2 regions of the Gemmiger qucibialis genome follow, and region 2 is predicted to be linked to the other one. Evidence: predicted binding sites of a transcription regulator. Region 2 holds the regulator's gene; the other holds the start of a gene.
What was found. Region 2 encodes Rex, which represses fermentation and respiration genes when NADH is low (regulators of the CRP and FNR family bind a similar motif). Its sites were predicted from a motif close to ATTGTTAANNNNTTAACAAT; they were not measured.
Positions count from the first base shown of each region.

Region 1: a site for Rex is predicted at 3,684-3,703, ahead of PG062_RS05175 (phosphoglycerate kinase). Genes of this name have one in related genera too.

Region 1 is NZ_JAQFEN010000002.1:286,667-298,854, forward strand. Features, by position in the region: gene PG062_RS05160 (PspC-like choline-binding domain-containing protein) at 1-240, shown strand, start outside; gene PG062_RS05165 (hypothetical protein) at 689-1,936, shown strand; gene PG062_RS05170 (sodium-dependent transporter) at 2,231-3,583, shown strand; gene PG062_RS05175 (phosphoglycerate kinase) at 3,829-5,037, shown strand; gene tpiA (triose-phosphate isomerase) at 5,161-5,931, shown strand; gene gpmI (2,3-bisphosphoglycerate-independent phosphoglycerate mutase) at 6,183-7,712, shown strand; gene PG062_RS05190 (Crp/Fnr family transcriptional regulator) at 8,005-8,625, shown strand; gene PG062_RS05195 (GH25 family lysozyme) at 8,722-10,422, opposite strand; gene PG062_RS05200 (N-acetyl sugar amidotransferase) at 10,734-11,855, shown strand; gene PG062_RS05205 (Dabb family protein) at 11,855-12,157, shown strand.
Region 2 is NZ_JAQFEN010000001.1:135,238-147,425, forward strand. Features, by position in the region: gene PG062_RS00665 (ComEC/Rec2 family competence protein) at 310-1,329, opposite strand; gene PG062_RS00670 (FtsK/SpoIIIE family DNA translocase) at 1,322-4,648, opposite strand; gene PG062_RS00675 (ClpP family protease) at 5,141-5,872, opposite strand; gene PG062_RS00680 (redox-sensing transcriptional repressor Rex) at 6,131-6,778, shown strand; gene PG062_RS00685 (thymidine kinase) at 6,911-7,525, shown strand; gene PG062_RS00690 (hypothetical protein) at 7,560-7,733, opposite strand; gene PG062_RS00695 (ABC transporter substrate-binding protein) at 8,203-9,576, shown strand; gene PG062_RS00700 (carbohydrate ABC transporter permease) at 9,851-10,765, shown strand; gene PG062_RS00705 (carbohydrate ABC transporter permease) at 10,785-11,648, shown strand; gene PG062_RS00710 (AraC family transcriptional regulator) at 12,151-12,188, opposite strand, start outside.

The DNA.
Region 1 (12,188 bases), on a different contig from region 2:
CTGTTCGACCGTCATTGCGGCAAATTTGTCACCGATGACAAGATCACCAGCGCTTCCATCAAGTTCCAGAACGATGAAGTTGTCGAGATCCGCCAGAACAACCAGCGCATCTCTTACACCAACCAGGAAAGCATGGGTATGAACAGCAGCAACAATCTGACCCGTACCTTTGCTACCTACACCGATGGCGGCAACTTCCGTTACCGCACCCTGGTTGAGTACTTCAAGTACAAGAACTAAGGCAACACCGCACAATTCCCACCTGACGGCTTAAGCACCGCTCCGGCGGCTGCGGCACGGCATCTGCGTTGCCAAAATGCTCGATAATGTCGGGTTGCGGTACCTGCATCGTGCTTCGGGGGCAAAAGCCCCTCGCACTCTGCGACCGCTGCCCCTGCTTCGGTTCGCTGTTTCCGCCACTGGCGGCGCTCACCTTTGCAGCATCCAGTATTATCTGCGCTTTTGGCTTAGCATCTGCCGCACCTCACTCGCCGTATCGGCACTTAGAATTATGCGGTATTGCCCTAAGCGTAACAGCTTAGCTTGATGTTGGCTTAACCCTAAAACCACGGCCCCCGGCAGAGTATTTTACGCTCTGCCGGGGGCTTTTTGTGTATTACCGCCCATTTGCGGGCATACTGAACAAAGAACCCCGATGACGAAAGGAGCACTGTATATGCCTGCAAAAATGAACCCCTTTGAGGTAAAAACCAAACCCGCCGACCGCTACTATATGGACTGGCAGAAACTTTACCCCCGCCCCTATGACAAAAACGAGGTGGACCCCTACACCCGGCTGCGTATTATTTTAATGAACGGCACCGAGTACGAGGCCAACTGGTTCTCCCACCAGTTCCACCGCCACTGCACCAACAACGACCTGCGCCGGGAACTTGCCGTGCTGCGCCGCACCGAGCAGCAACAGCAAAAGCGCATTGCCTGCTTAAAGCCGATCGACGAAAGTATTCTGGAAACCACCATCGGGTACGAGCAGCTGGCCGTGGACCTGACGGCTATTCTGGCCCAGCGGGAGCCGGACGCCTATGTGGTGCAGGTGATGAACCTGGCTCTGCTGGAGGATTTTGACCACCTGTACCGCTATGCGGATCTGCTGGAACTGGAACGCGGCATCCACGCCGAGCGGCTGGTGGGCTGCTATACCGAGATCATGCCCGGCCGCCCCACCATTGCGGAGCACCGCCACCCGCGGGACAGCGTGCGCAAGCCCATCAGCGCGGCCACGGCGGCCCCCATCACCAAGCTGAACGCCGCCATTATCACCGCCGCCGAACAGCAGACGATGAACTATTATATGAACATCGGCACCTTTTATGACAGTGACCTTGGCCGCAGGCTGTACCAGGAGATCGGCATGATCGAAGAACAGCATGTGACCCAGTATGGCGCTCTGCTGGACCCCGGCATGACTTGGCTGGAAAACCTGCTGCTGCATGAATATACCGAGTGCTACCTTTATTGGTCCTGCGTGGAGGATGAAACCGACCTGCATATTAAAAAGATCTGGGAGCAGCATTTTGAGCAGGAGTGCAGCCACCTGCATGCCGCCGAAGCCCTGCTGAAACAGTACGAGGGCAAGGAAGCCTGCCAGATCATCCCGGATGGGACTTTCCCGGAACTGCTGCGCTTTGGCCCCCAGAAAGAATATCTGCGCAAGGTGCTCAAAACCACCATTTTGAACACCGCTGTGCAGGATGACCCCGCCATTCCGGTGGAGACCCTGACCAAAGATGCACCCTACTATGCTTACCAGGCTGCCGTCTGCCCGGACGCTGCCCGCGTGGCCAGCCACCAGGTGATTGAAGAGCACATTGGCACCAGCGGCAAGGACTACCGCTTTGAAGAAAAGCCCCATCCGGTTGAAGCCCTGCGCGACCGCACCCAGGATAATACCACGATTGCCCGAGGCAAAATCTGAACCACCCGAAGGGGCAGAGGATGGCAAACCGCCATCCTGTACATGAAAACAGGCTGTTTTTTGTAAAAAATGCCGGAGTGGATGGGAGGGCCTGCCCTCTTGAACTGCCGTGCCGGGGAACGTATAATAGTAACATTGTTGTGTAAGCAGCCGGCAGTGGTTACCGGGCGTTGAAAAGTGATGTTGCACGGGGGTGATGGGAGCATGATGTACGCCCGCTGACCGCGCCCCAACAATGCTTTTTGACATGCGGCAACTACCTGCCGCTGCTTACAATGAGGGAGGATGTTGAGATTGAAACGTGAATCATTTGCTTCACGCATTGGCTTTTTGATGGTCAGCGCAGGCTGTGCCATCGGCATTGGCAATGTGTGGCGCTTCCCAACCGTAACAGGCCAGTATGGCGGCGGCGTATTTGTGCTGTTCTACCTGCTGTTCCTGGTTTTGATGGGGGCACCGGTGCTTACCATGGAGCTGGCTGTTGGCCGTGCGGGCCACGGCAGCGCGGGCACAGCCTACCGTGCGCTGGAACCCAAAGGCAGCAAGTGGCACCTGCACGGCTGGGCCTGCCTGATTGGCTGCTGCGTGCTGATGATGTATTACACCACCGTCAGCGGCTGGATGCTGGCCTATTTCTTCCGGTTTGTCAAGGGTACATTCACCGGCCTGGCCGCCGATGCCGTCAGCGGCGTGTATGCCGACCTGCTGGCCGACCCGTTCGAGCAGATCGTCTGGATGGCCATTACCGTGCTGCTGGGCTTTTTTGTCTGCAGCCGCGGTTTGCAGAACGGCATTGAACGCATTGGCAAATGGATGATGGGCGCGCTGTTTGTGCTGATCCTGGTTCTGGCTGTGCACAGCTTTGTGCTGCCCGGCGCGGGCGAGGGCCTGGCGTTCTACCTGCTGCCGGACTGGAACCGTGCCGCCGAAATGGGCATTGGCAATGTCATTGTGGCTGCCATGAACCAGGCGTTCTTTACCCTCAGCCTTGGCGTTGGCGCTATGGAAATCTTTGGCAGCTACATGAGCCGGGATTATACCCTGGCGGGCGAGTCCCTGCACATCTGCGCGCTGGATACCTGCGTGGCCATCTGTTCCGGCCTGATCATCTTCCCGGCCTGCTTCTCTTACGGGGTCAGCCCGGATGCAGGCCCCAAGCTGATCTTTATCACCCTGCCCAATGTATTTGCCAATATGGCGGGCGGCCGCCTGTGGGGTACACTGTTCTTTGTATTTATGACCTTTGCCAGCTTTTCTACCATCATTGCTGTGTTCCAGAACATTCTGGCCTGCCTGCAGGAAAGCTTTGGCTGGAGCCTGAAACGCGCCTGTGCCGTTGGAACGGTGTTCATCCTGCTGGCCAGCGTGCCCTGCATTCTGGGCTTTAACCTGTGGAGCGGTGTGCAGCCCATGGGTCCCGGCAGCACCGTGCTGGATGCTGAGGACTTTTTGGTCAGCAACCTGCTGCTGCCCATTGGCAGCTTGATCTACCTGCTGTTCTGCGTAACCAGGTGGGGCTGGGGCTTTGATAACTACTTAACCGAAGCCAACACCGGCAAGGGCCTGCGCCTGCCGCGGTGGTTCAAGCCGTATTTCAGCGTGGTGCTACCGCTGCTGATCGTGTTTATTCTGGTGCAGGGCCTGTAAAATAAAGCCGTACCGGAACCCGGCAAACCGCAAAAAAATACCTGCCTGCTGCAAACTGCCCAAAAGGCATGGCGTGGCGGGTGGTATTTTTTTGAGGGATTTTGTTAATAATGTGTCAAATACCCCTTGCGCAAACCGCAGATTCTGCGTATAATATAGGCAGGGCAAAAGGGGCTGTCTGCCCCCTGTGCCAAACAGTACCAAAGCACAAGGCTAATATAAATTACCGAGAGGAGTTTTTTACCATGGGTTTGGGCAAAAAGACGATTGATGACGAAAACTACGCTGGCAAGCGCGTGCTTGTCCGCTGCGATTTCAATGTCCCGATGAAGGACGGTGTGATCACCAACGACAACCGCATCAATGCGGCTCTGCCGACCATCAAAAAGCTGATCGCTGACGGCGCAAAGGTTATCCTGTGCAGCCATCTGGGCAAGCCGAAGAACGGCCCCGAAGCCAAGTTCAGCCTGGCTCCCGTTGCTGTTCGCCTGAGCGAAAAGCTGGGCCAGCCGGTTACCTTTGCTGATGACGACAACGTTGTTGGCAACCAGGCCAAGGCTGCTGTTGCCACCATGGGCAACGGCGATGTTGTTCTGCTCCAGAACACCCGTTTCCGCAAGGAAGAAACCAAGAATATCGACACCTTCAGCGAAGAGCTGGCCAGCCTGGCTGACGCTTACGTTGACGATGCTTTCGGCTCCTGCCACCGTGCACACTGCTCCACCGCAGGTGTGACCAACTATGTTAAGGATACCGCTGTTGGCTACCTGATGGAAAAGGAAATCAAGTACCTGGGCAACGCCGTCAACAACCCGGAGCGCCCCTTCACCGCTATTCTGGGCGGCGCTAAGGTTGCTGATAAGCTGAACGTTATCTCCAACCTGCTGGAAAAGGTCGATACCCTGATCATCGGCGGCGGCATGGCCTACACCTTCCTGAAGGCACAGGGCTATGAGATCGGCAAGAGCCTGGTTGACGATTCCAAGATCGACTACTGCAAGGAAATGATGACTAAGGCACAGGAAAAGGGCGTTAAGCTGCTGCTGCCCGTTGACGCTGCCTGCGTTGCTGACTTCCCCGATCCCATCGACGCACCTGTCGAAGTTAAGATCGTTCCCGTTACCGCAATCCCGGCTGACATGGAAGGCTGCGATATCGGCCCCGAGAGCATGAAGCTGTTTGCTGATGCCGTCAAAGCTTCTAAGACCGTTGTCTGGAACGGCCCCATGGGCGTGTTCGAAAACCCGACCCTGGCAGCCGGCACCCTGGCTGTTGCCAAGGCTATGGCTGAAAGCGGCGCTACCACTGTGATCGGCGGCGGCGATTCTGCAGCTGCTGTGCAGCAGATGGGCCTGGGCGACAAGATGACCCACATCTCCACCGGCGGCGGTGCTTCCCTGGAATACCTGGAAGGCAAAGAGCTGCCCGGCATTGCCGTTATCCAGAACGCATAATTAAAAAACCGCAGGAGCGCGGCGGCTTAGCCGCTGCGCTCTTTTTGTTATGTAGCCCGCATGGTGGACAACAAAGAAGATCCACGCAAGCAAATAAGTAGTTAATAAGAAGGAGTTTCTATCATGGATAAACAGAACCGTAAGGCAATTATTGCCGGTAACTGGAAAATGAACAAGACTGCTACCGAGGCTGCTGAACTGATTGACGCCCTGATCCCCGCTGTTAAGGATGCAGGCTGCGAAGTTGTGATCTGCGTGCCGTTCACCGACCTGGTGACCGCCGTTGCCAAAACCAAGGGCACCAACATCCATGTTGGCGCTGAGAACGTTCACTTTGAAAAATCCGGCGCTTTTACCGGCGAGATCAGCGCTGATATGCTGACCGACCTGGGCGTTGAGTACGTTGTGGTTGGCCACAGCGAGCGCCGCCAGTATTTTGCTGAAACCGATGAAACCGTCAACAAGCGCGCCAAGGCTGCACTGGCCGGCGGCCTGAAGCCCATCATCTGCGTGGGCGAAAGCCTGACCCAGCGCGAACAGGGCGTGACCGAAGAGCTGATCCGCATGCAGGTCAAGATCGCTCTGAACGGCGTGACCGCTGACGAGCTGAAGAACGTTGTTATCGCTTACGAGCCCATCTGGGCCATCGGCACCGGCAAGACCGCTACCGCTGACCAGGCTGAGGAAGTCTGCGCAGCCATCCGCAAGGTGGTTGGTGAGCTGTACGGCGCTGACGCCGCCAAGGCACTGACCGTTCAGTACGGCGGCAGCATGAACCCCAAAAACGCAGAGGAACTGCTTTCCAAGCCCGATGTTGACGGCGGCCTGATCGGCGGCGCATCCCTGAAAGCAGACCAGTTTGCTGTTATCGTGGAAGCTGCTACCAAAGGCTGAGAATGAATGAGCAATTAGGAATGAGAAATTAGGAATTGGCTGAACCGGAAAGGCTTGAGCCGATGAAACCACCTTTCAGTCTGCTGCGCAGACAGCTTCCCTCAAGGGAAGCCAAGTGTGGCACCAAAATGGTATCTATTATTCTGTGCGCCCCTACGGTGGGATGCGTAACGAGCCTTTGTCCACCACAAACTCCTAACTCCTCCATCCTAACTTCTAACTTCTAACTAAAACTAAGGGAGAACCAATCAATGGCAAAGAAACCTGTAATGCTCTGCATCATGGACGGCTTCGGCTGGACCCCGGACGAAACCTATGGCAACGCCGTTGTTGCTGCCAACAAGCCGCATCTGGATGCACTGATGAAAAATTACCCTATGACCACCATCAACGCATCTGGCATGGCTGTCGGCCTGCCAGATGGCCAGATGGGCAACTCTGAAGTTGGCCATACCAACATGGGTGCTGGCCGCATCGTGTACCAGCAGCTCACCCTGATCACCAAGTCCATCAAGGACGGCGAAATGTTCAAGAACCCCGTGCTGGTCAAGAACATGAAAGCTGCCATTGATGCCGGCAAGGCCATCCACCTGATGGGCCTGGTTGGTACCGGCGGCGTTCACAGCCATGCCGATCACTGGTTCGGCGTGCTGGAAATGGCCAAGCATATGGGCGCAACCAAGGTTTATCTGCACTGCATCATGGACGGCCGTGATACCGACCCCCATTCCGGTAAGGGATTCCTGGCTGACCTGCAGGCCAAGCTGGACGAGCTGGGTATTGGCACCATCGCCAGTGTCAGCGGCCGTTACTATGCTATGGACCGTGACAACAACTGGGACCGTGAAGAAAAGGCTTATGCCGCTTTTGTTTACGGCGAGGGCAACCATGCCGCCAATGCACAGGAGGCCATTGAGGCTTCTTATGCGGACGGCAAGACTGATGAATTCGTGATCCCCGCCGTTACCTGTGAGGGTGGCCGCGTGGAGGATGGCGATACCATCATCTTCATGAACTTCCGCCCCGACCGTGCCCGCCAGATGACCCGCATTTTCTGCGATGATGCCTTTACCGGCTTTGAGCGCCGCGGCGGCCGCAAGCAGGTTCACTATGTCTGCATGGCCGAGTATGATGCTACCATGCCCAACTGCGAAGTTGCCTACCCGCCGGTTGAGCTGAGCAACGTTCTGGGCGAGTATCTTTCCAAGAACGGTAAGACCCAGCTGCGCATTGCCGAGACCGAGAAGTACGCCCATGTGACCTTCTTCTTCAACGGCGGTGTGGAAGCCCCCTATGAGGGCGAGGACCGCAAGGTGATCCCCAGCCCGAAGGATGTGCCCACCTATGACCTGAAACCCCAGATGAGCGCCCCGGAGGTTGCTGACGAGTGCAAGGCCCGCATTGAGAGCGGCAAGTACGATGTGATCATCCTGAACTTTGCCAACTGCGATATGGTCGGCCATACCGGCGTGTTTGATTCCGCTGTCAAGGCTGTGGAAGCTGTTGATGCCGCTGTGAACGAGGTTGTGACCGCTGTGCTGAACGCCGGTGGCTGCGTGTTCCTGACCGCTGACCACGGCAACGCCGAAAAGATGAAGAACCCGGACGGCACCCCGTTTACCGCCCACACCACCAACCCGGTGCCGTTTGTGGCCATCGGCTGCGGCGATGTGAAGCTGCGCGAGGGCGGCTGCCTGGCAGATATTGCCCCCACCATGCTGCCTTATATCGGCCTGCCGGTACCCTCGGAGATGACCGGTAAGAGCTTGATCGTTGACTAAGCACTCAAATAAAGTAAAAGAGGCCCGGAACTGTCGAAAAGACAGTTTTTGGGCCTCTTTTTTGTGCAAAATGGAAATAATGAAGAAAAAATTTCAATGTTAACATATGATAATGAAATGCGGAAGTCATATGTGTTATAATACCAAATATGTCGGCTATGAACAAAAACGAAGAAAACAGGAGCACATATTATTTATGGGGGGGGGTAACACTGCCAGCAAGTTGCGGGCTGGCTGTGTGCCCCGGATGCGAAGAGACAAAAAGAGATATGCCTGAAGGGGAGAAACACACATGGAGAAAGCACTGAATGTTGATATCCGGCAGTTCTACCGGGAAGATCTTGGGGTCCATTCCGAAGAACTGTTGGATAAGCTGGAGGCGGTATCCCAGGCGGTAACGCTGCAAAAAGGGGAGATCCTGAATAAAAAAGGGGAACGCCAGACCATGCTGCCGTTTTTGATCGAAGGCATGATGCGCTGCGTTACCTTGGATAGTGAGGGCAAAGAGAAAACCGTGGGCTTTACCATGAACCGCGGCGATGTGGTGCTTTCCAACATGGATCTGACCGGCTGCCATATCAGCACGGACCAGGCAATGGTTCCATCAACCCTGATTTTGCTGCCCATTGATTATGTGTTGCAGAACATGAAAGATGAGCCGGAGGTGATCCGCGTCTATCAGGAGCAGATCGTCAAGTGGGGCATGATCTATCAGTCCCGCGCCGTGAGCCTGAGCCAGGGGGACGCGACCGAGCGGTTCGAATGGTTCTGCAAGGAGTATCCCGGCATGATAGATATGGTCAATAACCGCTATATTGCATCGTTTTTGGGCATTACCCCGGTCACTCTCAGCCGCCTGCGCCACGGCGTTGCCACAAAAGTGGGCCGCGAAAAGCGGACAGACGAAGAATAAAGAAATAATAATCCTGATATGCAGCAGCGCCCGCACCGGACTGTAAGGATCCGGTACGGGCGCTGATTTTTCTTTATGTGGTTTTGCCTGTGTATATCACTGGATCAGTACGCCGGTGGTTTCATCAAAGTGGTAGGTTTGACCATCAATGGTGCTCCAGCCCTTGTACATGGCACCGGTGTTCAGGTCGTAATACCAGCGCTTGCCATCCTGGGCGTACCAGCCTTTGATCATAGCGCCGTTGGCGTCATACCGCACCCACTTGCCGCCGTTGGAATCCTGGTATACTTCCTTGCTTACGGCTTTGGCACCCTGCTGCACGCTGTCCAGCCAGTACCAGGCACCGCTGGCGGGGTCATAGATCTCTTTGCCGCGGTAGTTGGCGTTGCTGGGCTGCCAGCCCTGGCGCACCCAGTTTTCGTACCAGTAGCTCTTGCCATCAATCGTGTACCAGAAGTTGCCCGGCGTGCCGCTGGTCATTTTGCCGTAAACGGGGTCGAAGTAGTACAGCTGGTTGTTTACCGCAACGGAACCATACTGCATAATACCGGTCTTGGGGTCATAGTACACCTTGCGGCCATCCGGCAGGGTCCAGGGGCCTTTGATCATGGCACCGGTGACCGGCTCAAAATAGTACCACTTGCCGTTCTGGCAGTCCTCACCTTTTACCATGTGGCCGTTGGCATCATAGCGCACCCATTTGCCGCCGTTGTATTCCTGATAAACGTCTTTATTCACGGCCTTGGCACCGCCCTGGTTGGCATCCAGCCAGTACCAGGCGTTGCTGCCGGAATCGTAAATTTCCTTGCCGCGGCCTGTGGTGCCCTGCTTTACGCCGTTCTCATACCAGTAATCGCGGCCGTTCTCGCTGCGCCAGCCGGTGTAGTTGTTGTTATTGCCGGGATACTCGCCAAACCAGTAGTTCAGGTCAACATTGGCATTCACACCGGGAACCGTACCTTTGTTGCTGTACTGCCACATGTTGCAGCTGCTGCCGTCATGGCTTACGCCGGAACGGTAGTCGGCCATCCACTTGTACCATCCGGAATTACTGAACCGAGAGTCCGTCAGGTAATTCTGGAAGAAATAATAGTAAGAGTAAATGCCCACGCGGTAGCCGGCGTTGGAAACCATGTTGCACCAGGTCTGGGCAATATCGCCGTAAGTAGAGTTGCTGGCGATGGGGTTGCCGTCACGGGTGTGTTCAATGTCCAGAAATACCGGCAGGGTGGGGTTGTGCCCGCTCAAAAGGCTCAGGGTATGGCGGGCCTCACTGGCGGCCATATCGGTATTTTCAGCGTAAGAGTAAAGGTACACGCCATAGGGGATGCCAAGCCGTTCACACTCGCTTACGTTGCGGTACCACTGGGCGTCATCCTGTTTGTTTTCGCCCACGCCGTCGTATTCGCTGCCAATGCCGCAGCGAATCATGACAAAATCAATGCCGGAATTTTTAACGGCGTCCCAGTCAACGGTGCCCTGATGGTAGCTGACATCAAAGCCGTTATAAGTAACGCTGCAGGTGGCAATGCCGTTGGAACTGTAGGTGGCAGCGTCCTGTTGGACAATATCCTCCCACTCGATGGCGGGCACGGAATCATCATAGATCGGCACGCCATCTTTGTAGCGGAAGCTGTTTTCCAGCCCGTTTGCCACATCATACGGTACGCCGGAATCTTCCTGTGCGGTTTCCGGTGTGCTGGTTTCGGCTGCCGCAGGCAGCGCCGCAAACAGCCCTGCTGCCATAACAGCTGCCGCAGCCAGGCTGGCTGTGCGCAGTTTTAGGGTCCCTTTCAAAATTTATTCCTCCTTCAAAGTGAACATCATTAACTATCATCATACCACAACCGCATAGCCTTGGGAATGGTTACATATGTAAAATTTGAAAGCAATACCGCATAATTCTGCGTGTCGATGCCCCCATCGACGCTTGAATCTGCAGGACAGGGAAGGTTCGGTGCAGCCCAAAAGAAAAACGTGCATTCTGACGTGTCTTGCGCTGCGCGCTACTTGCCAATGCAGGCAAAATCGGGTATGATAACAATAAGTAGAAATATTCTGCCGGACACCCGGCAGATTGGGTAAGAAACAGCAAAGGAGAACCTGTTATGCGTTATTGCAAAAAATGTACCATGCCGGACACCCGCCCCGGTATCACCTTTGACTCTGAGGGCGTTTGCAGCGCCTGCCGCCATTACGAAAACCGCAAAAATGTGGACTGGGACGCCCGCTTTAAGGAGTTTGAAGCTTACTGCAACAAGTACCGCGGCATGAACGGCCCCGGCGGTTATGACTGCGCTGTTGCTGTTTCCGGCGGCAAGGACAGCCACTTCCAGGTTTGGATGCTGAAAGAAGTCATGCACATGAACCCCATCCTGTTCAGCGTGGAGGATAACTTCCCCATGACGCAGGCCGGCATCCATAACCTGAAAAACATCAGCGAGGAATTCGGCTGCACCATCATCAGCTGCAAGCCCAACATCCGCGCCCAGAAAGTGCTGATGCGCAAGTTCTTTGAAAAATACGGCAAGCCCACCTGGTATGTGGACCGCCTGATCTATACCTTCCCGCTGCACATGGCAGCCAAGTTCAACACCCCCATGCTGTGCTATGGCGAGAACGTCAGCTTTGAATACGGCGGCTGTTCCGATAAGGAGACGTATTCCGCCATGGATCAGATCGAAAATGGCGTGGCGGTCGGCTTCCCGATGGAAGAGCTGGTGGGCGACGGCGTGACCGAAAACGACCTGTCCCTGACGCTGGCTCCCTCTGCCGAAGAACGCGCGAAGCTGGACCCGTTCTATATGAGCTACTTTGTGCCCTGGAACAGCTACAAGAACTACCAAATCGCCAAGGAGCACGGCTTCCATGACCTGACCCATGAATGGGACCGCACCCACCATGCCGAAAACTTTGACCAGATCGATTCCCGCGCCTACCTGGTGCACTCCTGGCTCAAGTACCCCAAGTTCGGCCATGCCGCTGCAACCGACTATACCGCCCGCTATATCCGCTATGGCATGATGACCCGCGAGGAAGCCATTCCCATCATCAAGGCCCGCGATGGCAAGCTGGACCCGCTGTGCGTGCGTGATTTCTGCGATTTCTGCGGCTACACCGAGAGCGAGTTCTGGAAGATCATGGACAAGTTCTATAACCGCGACCTGTTTGAAAAGAACGACTGCGGCGAATGGGTGCTGAAACACCCCATCTGGGAGGAAAACAAATAATGGTACGTCATGTTATTTTGTGGAAGCTGAAAGAGATGCCCGCCGCTGAACAGGAAACCGTCAAGGCGGATATCAAAGCCGGGCTGGAAGGTCTGGCCGGGCAGATCCCCGGTTTGACGGAGATCCATGTTTACACCAAGGCCCTGCCCAGCTCCGCCAATGCGGACCTGATGCTGGATACCACCTTTGTGGATGAAGCCGCCCTGAAAGGCTATGCCGTTCACCCGGCCCATGTGGCTGTGGCTGATGGCAAAGTGCGCCCCTATACCGCCGTGCGCACCTGCCTGGATTTTGAAGTATAACAGGGTAAGCTATTAAGCTGAAAAAGGATCC
Region 2 (12,188 bases):
GCTAAGCCAAAAGCGCAGATAATACTGGATGCTGCAAAGGTGAGCGCCGCCAGTGGCGGAAACAGCGAACCGAAGCAGGGGCAGCGGTCGCAGAGTGCGAGGGGCTTTTGCCCCGAAGCACGATGCGGGTACCGCAACCCGACATTATCGAGCATTTTGGCAACGCAGATGCCGTGCCGCAGCTGCCGGAGCGATGCTTAAGCCGCAAGGCGGGAATTGTGCGGTGTTGCCTTAAAACTTTTGGGGCGTACGGGAACACTTTCCTGCCGACTTACTGGGGTCAGGCACACAGAGTCAGGCTGCCGGGGGTTACGCGGCGGGAGCCAGCTCTTCGTCCGGCTGTTTTGCCGTCTGCACAGTAAAGCTGCCATCCGCCTGGGCGGTCACGGTCACCGTGCCGTACAGGTCGGTGCGGTAAAAGTCAATGCCCTCATCCTGCATTTCCTGGATGACCTCGCGGTGGGGATGGCCGTAATCATTGTTCAGGCCGCAGCTGGCAACCACAAGCTGGGGCTGCACCTGCCACAGCAGTGTTTGGGTGTTGGATGTGGACGACCCATGGTGCCCGGCCTTGAACACGGTGGACCGCAAGCGGAACGGATATTGCTCCGCCAGGGCGGCTTCCTCGTTGCGCTCGGCATCGCCGGTATCCAAAAAGGTAAAGTTCCCGGCTTCAAACCGCAGGCAGAGCGACATATCATTTGTTGCATCGTCACTGCCCGCCGTATCGGCATCCACACCGGGCAGCAGCACGGTCAATGTGCCGGTGCCGATGGTGTACTGCTGGCCGGTATAGGCAGTTTCCACCGGTACGCCGCATTCCTGGGCGGTTTGCAGGGTGCGCTGGGTCTGGCCGGTCACGTCAGTTTCGCTCAGGTCGGGGGTCAGCAGGGTCTGCACATCAAAGTTCTGTAAAACGGCCTGCATGCCGCCCACATGGTCGGCATGGGGGTGGGTCATCACCAACAGGTCCAACTGGCTTACACCATAGCTGCGCAGGTCCTGCACAAGGTTCTGCCGGGCATCCTTGGGGCCTGCATCAATCAGGCAGGCCGCACCGTTCTGCAAAATCAGCACGGCATCCCCCTGCCCCACATCTAGGAACACCACTTCGGTTTTCCCCTCCGGCAGCGGGGCTGTGGTTTCGCTCTGGCTGGGTTCCAGGCCAACCCATTGGTAAATCTGGTCCCAGCTGGGCACAAAACCGTTGCCGCCGTAATTTTCGACCACATACAAGGCAACGGCGATGAGAACAGCGGCCACAATGGTCCACATCTGGGGGCGGCGGTAGGAATGGCGGCAATACCTGCGCCGCCGGTATTTACTCACCCTGGCCCAGCTGGCGTTCCTGCCACTGGGCGCGGGTCAGCAAAACGGCACGGGGCTTGGCGCCCTCATAGGGGCCGATAATCTTTTCCTGTTCCATCTGGTCCATGATGCGGGCCGCACGGGCATAGCCCAGCTTGCAGCGGCGCTGCAAAAGGCTGGTGGATGCCTGCCCGGCTTCGATGACGCATTCCACCGCCTGTTCAAACATGGGGTCGCGGCTGCCGCTGTCATCGTCCGGATCGGAGCTGCTGCCCTTGCCGCCCTTTTCGGCCACGGCACGGCGCTCCATCTCGGCAATCATCTCTTCATCATACTGGGCGCTGGAAGTGGATTTGATAAAGTTCAGCACAGCGCTGATCTCTTCATCCGTCACAAAGGTACCCTGCACACGCACGGGCTTGGAAGCACCGACCGGCAGGAACAGCATATCGCCGTTGCCCAGCAGCTTTTCGGCGCCGCCGCTGTCCAGAATGGTGCGGGAGTCGATCTGGCTTGAAACTGCAAATGCAATACGGCTGGGGATGTTGGCTTTGATCAGGCCGGTGATAACGTCCACGCTGGGGCGCTGGGTTGCCACAATCAGGTGGATACCGGCCGCACGGGCTTTCTGGGCAATGCGGCAGATATAATCTTCCACCTCTTTGCCGGCAACCATCATCAGGTCGGCCAACTCGTCAATGATAATGGCGATATAAGGCAGGTGTTCCAGCACATCGGGGTGCTGCTTGGCCAGCTTGTTATAGCTCTTGATATCGCGCACATTGTTTTCGGCAAACAGCTTATAGCGGCGCTCCATCTCGGCCACACTGGCCCCCAGGGCACCGGCGGCCTTGCGCGGCTCGGTCACAACGGGCATTAACAGGTGGGGAATGCCGTTGTACTCAGCCAGTTCCACCACCTTGGGGTCGATCAGAATCAGTTTGACATCTTCCGGACCGGAGCGGAACAAAAAGCTGATGATGATCGAGTTGACGCAGACGGATTTACCGCTGCCGGTGGAGCCGGCGATCAGCAGGTGGGGCATTTTACACAGGTCCGCCACCTGGGCTGTACCGGCAATATCTTTGCCCAGCGCCATGGTCAGTGGGCTGCGCATGTTGATGTAGTTCTGGGATTCAAACACCCCGCGGATGCTGACGGTAGAGCGGATCTTGTTGGGCACCTCGATACCGACGGCGGGTTTGCCGGGAATGGGGGCTTCGATACGCACACCGGCGGTGGCAAGGTTCAGGGCGATATCATCCGACAGGCTGGTGATACGGCTGACCTTGATGCCTGCCTGGGGCTGCAGCTCATACCGGGTCACGGAAGGGCCGCGGCAGATATCCAGGATATGGGTCTTAACACCAAAGCTGTCCAGCGTGTTCACCAGGATATCGGCGTTTTTCTTCATCTCGGCGGCCGCGCCGCGTTCATCTTCCGGCTTGGCCGCATTGAAAAGGTTCAAAGATGGGTAAGTATACGGCGGGAACTCCTCTTTGGCCTGGGCGGCAAAGGCTGCCGTAGCTTCGCTGCTGGCATCCTCGTCCGCTTCGCGGGCTACGCCGGCGGGTGCGGTGGCTGCCGGGGCGGCAGGGGCTTTCGCCATTGCTTTGGCCACGCTGGGCGGGCTGGAAATGGGAGCCGAAGCCGAATTGCCCATGCTGGAAGATACCCGCAGCCGGTTGGGGCTGCCGGGGCGGCGTTCATCCGTTACGCTGTATACTTTAGGCGCAGCGGCGGCAGGCTGGGCCGTGGGCTGCGGTGCCGGGGCCTGCACGCTGACCCGCCCGGTGAGCAGATCCGATACCGGAATTCCGGCGTTCCAGGCAGCCTTGGCTGCATCGAAACCGCCCTGGTCAAAGCTGCCGCCCAATGTGGGGATGGCTGTAACAGGGGCAGGCGCTGGCTGGGTGGGTTCCGGCACCAGCGGTGTTTCAAAATTATCCGCGCTTTCGCTGCTGCCAACGTCATCCGGTTCCGGCAATTCCTCTACCGGCTCCAGCGGGGTGGAAAAATCTTCCACCGAGGCAGCAGGTGCGTTATCATCCGGTTCCGGGGTCAGCGGGGTTTCAAAACTTTCCGCTTCATCCTCATCGGGCAGGCCCACATCGGCACCGGCCACGGGGGTATCCCGCCCGGTCACGGCGCGCTGGATCAGGTCATTCAGGCTGTCTTCCTCCACCGGGGCTTCCTCAGCCTGCTGGGCTTCCGGTTCCAGGTGCAGCTCAAAGCTTTCTTCCTGCGGCTGGGGCTGGGGTTCCGGCTGGGGCGCGGGGTACTTGCGATGATTCAACTGCTCCAGCGGGTCAAGGCCAAAGGTGCCGCCGGGGCCGATCTCAATTTTCTGCAGCGGGTCATGCTGCACGGCGTTCTGCAAAGCGCGCTGGGAAGCATCCGGCCCCAGGTCCACATCAAAGTCCGAACGCTGGGCGGGCGGGGCAAAGCTTTGGGTGTGCTGCACGCCTTGGGGCGCAGCCTGGGCACGCTGCATATCGGGGTATGTTGCGGTGCCGGGCTGCGTATACGCCTGCTGGGGCTGGGCCGCCGGCTGGCCGGCCTGCGCCGCGGCGGCTGCCTGGTCGGCAGGGTTTGCCTGGGCCGCATTGCGGCGGGCGGCTTCCTCCTGTTCCAGATAGGGGGCCACATCAAAGGGGCGGCGGGTGCCAGACTGCGGCGTGGCCGGAGACTCGCCGGCCATGGGCGGCAGGCTGCCGGTCAGGTTTTCAAGGGATTCTTCCTCCGCTTCATGGCCAAACAGCTGGGTATCATAAGCGGTTTCTTCCTCCGCACGGGCGGCGCGGCGGGCTTTGAACTCCTGAATATAATAGCTGATGAACTGCACCACATCCACCGGGGTAACGGCAAAAAACACCATCAGCCCCATCAGGATGACAATAATCATGACGATATTGGCACCGGGACGGCCACAGACGGCCAGCAGCGATGCGCCGATGGGCACGCCCAGCACACCGCCGGTCCAGAACTTGCGCTGCCCCCAGGCAAACAGCATCTTGACGGTCTGCCAGGGGGTATCCCCTACCTTAAAATCCGAGAAGATGACCGCCGTACCGGCCAGCAGTACCGCCAGCAGCACCACCTTGCCAATGAAAGTGCCCACATGGTAACCGGATGCCAGCAGATAGGCCAGATACAGCAAAAACGGGCCGACAAAATATGTAACCACGCCAAAGGTGCCAAACAGCCAGCTGCGTAGAACATTCCAGAAGCTCTGCCCCGGCACCAGCACCAGCGCAATGGCCAGAATGCCAAGCCCGGCCAGCACCACGCTGCGGATCAGGTTTTGCTGCTGGGCGCGGCGCTGTTCCAGCCTGGACATCCGCTTTTTGCTGCCGGAGGCCGAACTGTTGTGTCTGGCCCCGGAGCTGCTGCTTTTACTGCTTTTGCTGCCGGAGGCGCGGTATGTGTTTTTACTGTTTTTTCCGTTTTTGGCGGAACTTGAACGTGCCATGCTCTCCCTACCTCTTTACTATAATATGCGTATATTCAGGCTGCCCTGTTCAGCGGGCAGCCATTGTTGATTTGCTTTGGCGCGGCGGGCCCTGCCCCCGTTTTGAACGAAAGTTTGTTTGCCTTTTATCTGGCAGCGGGCGGCCATTAAACAGCATCCGGCGACCCCGCATAAAGAGACTTTCCGCGCAGTGATTTTATCTGCCATCCGCCACGGCAGCTGTGCCGTGCTGTTTTGGGCAGGGGCATACTACCCCTTATAGCATAAGGTATATTGTAGCATGAAAACGCCCGCTTGTAAAACCCCTTTCTCTTTCTATTTTCATCAAAGCCTTTCCGCCCACTGGCGGGCAGCGCCCCCTCAATATCCGGTTTTCCCGGCGTCGATTTCGGCATACAGGTAGCGCAGCGCATCGCCCAGGTTGCCGATGGCGTCGATCAGCCCCTCTTCCACAGCCTGTTCCCCGCCCAGCACGGTGCCCATATCCATCACCAGCTCCCCGGTATTGTGCATCAGCTGGGTAAAGCGCCTGGCGCTGATGCCGGAATGCCCCGCCACAAAGCTGACGATGCGCTCCTGCATCTGCTCAAAATAGCGCAGGGTCTGGGGCACCCCCAGCACCATGCCGGAGTGGCGCACCGGATGCACCGTCATGGTGGCGGTGGGCACAATAAAGCTTTTGCGGGCCGAAACCGCCAGCGGGATACCGATGGAATGCCCGCCGCCCAGCACCAGCGTTGCGCTGGGCTTGCTGATGCCGGAGATCAGCTCCGCCAAAGCGAGCCCGGCTTCCACATCGCCGCCCACGGTATTCAGGATGACCAGCAGCCCCTCAATGGCGGGGTCCTCCTCAATATCCACCAGCTGGGGGATCACATGCTCATACTTGGTGCTTTTCTGGTTATCAGGAGCCAGGCTGTGGCCCTCAATGGTGCCGATCACCGTCAGGCAATAAATGGCATGGCGGCCCTTGGTGGCGGGCACAATGCCGCTGTCCGTGATCAGGTCATGTTCCAGCCGCATGCGCTCCACATCCTTGGCATCCTTGGCAGCATGGGGGGCGGGCTGTTGTTTTGGGGTACGGTTTGGCATGGCGGGGGTCCTTTCCTTCCGACAGAATCGGTGCGCCGGGCAGTGCAAAACCCGGCTATACCCTGACAGTATGCCCCGCTGGTACGCTTTTTTATGCACAGAGGGGCGCGACTGAGCAAAAAAAGCGCGGAAAAACTTAGATAAAAAATTGACAATCGGCACAAGATTGATTATACTTTTACTAGAATTTACATCGGAATTACACAAGAGGCAGGGTGTTCCCTTTACCCCTGCCCGGAGAACGGGAGATTAGTCTTTATGTCATCAACAATGCAAAACAAAGCATCGTTGCCCGTGATCAAGCGGCTGCCCAAATATTACCGCTACTTGAGCAACCTGCAGGCAGATGGGCGTGATAAAATTTCTTCCAGCGAGCTGGCCCGCATGATGGGCACCACCGCCAGCCAGGTGCGGCAGGATTTCAACTGTTTTGGCGGTTTTGGCCAGCAGGGCATCGGCTACAAGGTGGATGTGCTGCTTACCGAGATTGGTAAACTGCTGTTTGGCAACGGCGAGCTGCTGCCTACCGTGCTGATCGGCGCCGGCCGCCTGGGCACGGCGGTCTCCAGCTTTATCAGCCGCGATACCAACGGCTACAAGCTGATTGCCGCGTTTGATATCAACCCCGCCCTGGAGGGCAAGGAGATCAGCGGCGTAACCATCCGCCCACTGTCCGAGCTGGAAAGCTTCTGTGCGGCGCACAAGCCGGTGGTCGCCGTGCTGTGCGTGCCGCGCCAGAGCGCCATGGACCTTTCGGACGAGCTGGTTCGGCTGGGTATTCAGGGCTTCTGGAACTTCAGCCACTATGATCTTTCGGTCGTTTATCCGCAGGTCACAGTGGAAAACGTCCATTTGGGCGACAGCCTGATGAGCCTTGGCTACCGGCTGCGCAGCCATGATGAATAAAAGCCGGGCACACAGCACATGACTGTTTCCGGCGGGGTGTACCCCAGCGCCTGCCCCGGCATGGGTGCAGGATCCTGTGGTACACCCCGATTTTCATGCTGTTTTTCACTTTATTTTAATAAGGAGCCAAACATGGCAAAGCTATATTACCGTTACGGCGCAATGAACAGCGGCAAAACCACGGCGCTTTTGCAGGTTGCTTTCAATTATAACGAACGCGGCATGCGGGTGCTGATTCTGAAAGCCAGCGTGGACACCAAAGGCGGCGATCACATTGTTTCCCGCCTGGGGGTCAGCCACAAGGTGGATGTGCTGGTCAGCCCGGACATGGACATCCTGGATATCGTCCGGGCCGATACCGCCGCCCATGGCAGCGCCCCTGCCTGTGTGCTGTGTGACGAAAGCCAGTTCTTTACCCCGGCGCAGGCCGAGCAGCTGTTTTTGGTCACGGTGGACCTGAACATTCCAGTCATCTGCTATGGGCTGCGGGCGGACTTTATGAACCGCGGCTTCCCCGGTTCCACCCGCCTTCTGGAGCTGGCCCATACCATCGAGGAGATGAAAACCATCTGCGCCTGCGGCCGCAAAGCCACCTGCAACGGCCGCAAGGTGAACGGCGAGTTCGTGTTTGAGGGCGCCCAGGTTGCGATTGACACAGTGGACGCTGTAGAGTATCAGAGCCTTTGCCCCCAGTGCTGGTACCGGGAATACCGCGCTTTCCTGAAACGCCACCCCGCGCACCAGTGATCCATTCTTTTATTTCAATCTGTGTTCCGCCCTTTTAATAAGTAAAAAATGGCACAAAAGCCGCTGCCCAGCCTTGCAGCACCGCTTTTGTGCCATTTTTGTTTCCAACACTTTGCGGCGCAATTTTCAGAGCACCAAAAGGCTGCATATACAAGATATGTTTTATGTGCAGCAATTTCCATTCCATTTTTCGCACATATTTTGCCATCGCGAATATTTTTTAGCATACTGTATTTCTTCCCATTGCAAATTTTGCACGAATGCGCAAAAGAAGTGCGTTTGCGTACATTTTTTGCGTTACCGAATTTGTGCGTTTGTTTTCTGTGATTCATTCAGCATTTTACACGTTTTCCCCTATAATTTCGTTGTAACCGTTTGTAACATATACAAATACGCACAAATTGCCTCAATTTATGCAAGATTTTCCGTAATTTTCGTTAGATGCGGGGTTAAGCTGTTTCAGTATTATGCACAAATTGTTTTGTCTTAGTTCGTATGTTTTGACATAGGTTGATTTTTTGCCCATTTAATTAAAGCAATATTTGTTTGTTTTTATAATTTGCACACCATTTTGGATATTTTTTTGATGTTCACAATTTGTTATTATAACAGCGTTGAATGAAGCGGTCAGTTGTCAGGCCGCTCGTTATAGGAACATTTTTAGGAGGACTAAAACAATGAAAAAGGCAATCGCCCTTGCAATGGCCAGCGTTATGGCTGCTGGCCTGCTGGCAGGCTGCGGCGGCTCCGCTGCCAACAGCACCGCAGCTTCTTCCGAGGCCGCTTCTTCTGAAGCCGCTTCCACCTCTACCGAGGCTGCTACCGAGGCTCACACCGTCAACACCACCGATCCCATCACCCTGACCATCAGCTGGTGGGGCGGCGATGCCCGCCAGGCTGCATACGAGGCTGCCTGCAAGGCATTCACTGAAAAATACCCCAACATCACCGTTGAGTGCACTTACGGCCCGTGGAACGGCTGGGAGGAAGCTCAATCCACTGCCCTGGCTGCCGGCACCGCTGCCGACGTGATGCAGGTCAACTGGAACTGGCTGTTCCAGTACTCCGGCAAGGGTCAGAGCTTCGTTAACCTGAACGATTACTCCGATGTGCTGGATCTGACCCAGTTCCCCTCTAGCGCTCTGGATGCCTGCACTGTGGCTAATTCCCTGCAGGCTGTTCCCGTCGCTATGGCCGGCCGTATTTACTACTGGAACATGGCAACCTTCAAGAAGGCTGGCCTGGACCACTACCCCACTACTGAGCAGGAGCTGCTGGACGCCGCCAAGACCTTCCAGGAAAAGCTGGGCGATGACTACTATCCGCTGGCTGCCGGCCCGCTGGACCGCATGATCATGATGACCTTCTACCTGGAAAGCAAGTACGGCGAGCCCTGGGTTACCGACAGCACCCTGAACTACACCGTTGAGCAGCTGCAGGAAGGTTTGGAATGGATCCAGAGCCTGGAAGATAACCACGTGATGCCCGACCTGAAGACCATGAACGCCGCCGGCGATAAGACCATCACCGATGGTCAGGCCTGGATCACCGGCAAGTACGCCGGCATCTTCACCTGGGACTCCAGCGCACTGAGTGCAAGCCAGAACCTGCCCGACGACGCTGAGTACGTTGTTGGCGACGAAATCAAGTGGGGCGAGGCTGCCAACGGCGGTTTTGCCAAGGTTTCCATGGGTATGGCTATTACCCAGAGCTGCGAGCATCCTGTTGAGGCTGCTGCCCTGATCAACTTCATCCTGAACGAAAAAGAGGGCGCTTCCATCATGGGCACCCAGTGCGGCATGGTTTGCTCCAAGGCCGGCCAGGAATACGCCAAGGAAGCCGGTGCTGTCAACGAGCTGATTCTGGAAGCCAACACCAAGGTTATGGCTTTTGTTGACCAGCCGTTCGACCCCTGCTACGAGAGCACTTCCCTGAAGGACGAGACCAATGGCGTGTACGGCGATGTGTTTGAAGGCTTCAGCTACGATCAGTATGATTCCGCCGAGGCTGCCCAGATCCTGTACGATGGCATCTGCGAAGCACTTGCCTAATCCCCGTTTTCACACTTAAGGCAATACCGCACAATTCCCGCCTAACGGCTCAAGCACCGCTCCGGCGGCTGCGGCACGGCATCTGCGTTGCCAAAATACTCGATAATACACAAAGTATTATCTGCGCTTTTGGCTTAGCATCTGCCGTACCTCGCTCGCCGTATCGGCACTTAGAATTATGCGGTATTACCTTAACCTTACACATCAGCAAGGCTGGCCCCGGCCCCATGGCGGTGGGGCCAGCCCTTTATTATGTAACAAGGAGGTTTCCTTTATGAGCGCACCTGCTGCCAAGACAGTGACCCGCACTCCTTTCAAAAAATGGTGTGATGAAAACGTTGGCCTTTTGTTCCTGATTCCCTGGATCATTGGTTTTGTGGTGTTCAAGCTGTATCCGTTTGCCACTTCCCTGTTCTACAGCTTTACGGATATGAACTTCTTTGACGGCATTACCAAGTACGGCCTGATGAACTACATCTACATTTTTACCAACAAGAAAACGCTGACCTCGTTCATCATCACCTTCCGTTATGCCCTCATCACCGTTCCCCTCAAGCTGATTTTTGCTTTGTTCATCGCTTACATCCTGAACTTCAAGATCAAGTGCGTCAACCTGTTCCGTACCATCTACTACATTCCCTCCATCCTGGGCGGCTCTGTTGCCATTGCCGTTCTGTGGAAGGCCCTGTTCAAAGAGGATGGCATCATCAACATGCTGCTCTCCTTTATCGGCATTCAGGGGCCCAGCTGGCTGGCTGACCCCGATTACGCCATGGTCGTTATCATTGTGCTGCGTGTATGGCAGTTCGGCTCCGCCATGGTGCTGTTCCTTGCCGCATTGAAGGGCGTTTCGGTCGACCTGTACGAAGCCGCCACCATCGACGGTGCTTCCAAAACCCGCCAGTTCTTCTCCATCACCGTGCCGATGATCACCCCCGTTATCTTCTACAACCTCGTTACCCAGATCGCTCAGGCGTTCCAGGAATTCAACGGCCCCTACATTATCTTTAATAATGGCGGCCCCCGCGGTTCCGTCACGCTGGTTTCGCTGCTGGTTTACAACTATGCGTTCAAGAGCAACGAAATGGGTATGGCCTGCGCCATGGCCTGGGTCATGTTCATCATCATCGCCCTGCTCACTGTCATCGCATTTGGCAGCCAGAAGCACTGGGTCTACTATGCTGACTGATTGAAGGAGGAATTGATTTATGGGTATGAAAGCACGCGCCAATGTGGCAACCTTCTTCAAGTATTTTGTTCTGATTTTGATGGGCTTTATCATGGTGTACCCGCTGCTGTGGATGGTGGGCTCCACCTTTAAGACCAACGCCGAGATTTTTACCAGCCTTTCCCCGTTTACCGCGCATCCCACCCCGGATGGCTATTATAACGCTGTGACCAAAACTTACGGCGGCGATATCACCATCTGGCGTGCATTCCTGAACACCTACAGCTACGTTATCCCCAAGGTTGTGTTCACTGTTATTTCTTCTGTCATTGCTGCTTACGGTTTCAGCCGTTTCAAGTTCAAGGGCCGCGATTTCCTGTTCGGCGTTATGATCATGACGCTGTTCCTGCCGCAGGTTGTTCTGAACGTTCCGCAGTACATGATGTACAACAAGTTTGACTGGATCAACAACCCCCTGTACCCCGCCCTGTGGGTGCCGTCCCTGTTTGCTACCGAAACCTACTTTGTCTACCAGCTGGTGCAGTTCATGCGCAGCATCCCGCACGACCTGGACGAAGCAGCTGCCATTGACGGCTGCGGCCCGGTCAAGATCCTGTACAAGATCATCTGCCCCATGCTCAGCCCCTCTCTGGTCGCCTGTGCGCTGTTCCAGTTCATGTGGAGCTGCAACGACTTTATGGGTCCCCTGCTTTACGTTACTACCCCGCGCAAATACCCCATGGCAATCTTTGTTAAGCTGTCTATGGACAGTACCAGTGAAGGCATTCAGTGGAACCGCATCCTTGCCTTGTCCCTGATTTCCATTATCCCGCAGCTGCTGGTTTTCTTTGCCGCTCAGGATTCCTTTATTGACGGCATTGCCGCTGGCAGTGTAAAGGGTTAAGGCAACACCGCACAATTCCCGCCTTGCGGCTTAAGCACCGCTCCGGCAGCTGCGGCACGGCATCTGCGTTGCCAAAATGCTCGATAAGACATCCAGTATTATCTGCGCTTTTGGCTTGGCATCTGCCGCACCTCGCTCGCCGTATCGGCACTTAGAATTATGCGGTATTGCCCTAAGCTTCAAGTTTTTTCCAAAACTTTTGATCTTTTTGCGCCCAAACCACCACACAGGCTGCCCCGTACCGCTGCAAAAGGGGTACCGGGCAGCTTTTACTTTGAAAACTCCGGCCACTGGCTTTTCTCGCTTTTGGCCGTTCCTAATATTCAGGATGCAGCCGGAATAAAAAAGCTTTCCGCTGTATTCCGGCACATGATGGTGCCTTTTCTGCTGATCCCTTTGCATCGCTCTCCCCTGCCCTGCTTATCCGTTAGGGGCAAAACAAAAGCGGCTGCCTGTTGGCAGCCGCCGGGGGTTGTGGTTTTGTGCTGTAACATTTTTGGCCTTATTTTTCCGGTTTGTTTACCCGCTTGAAATATTGGC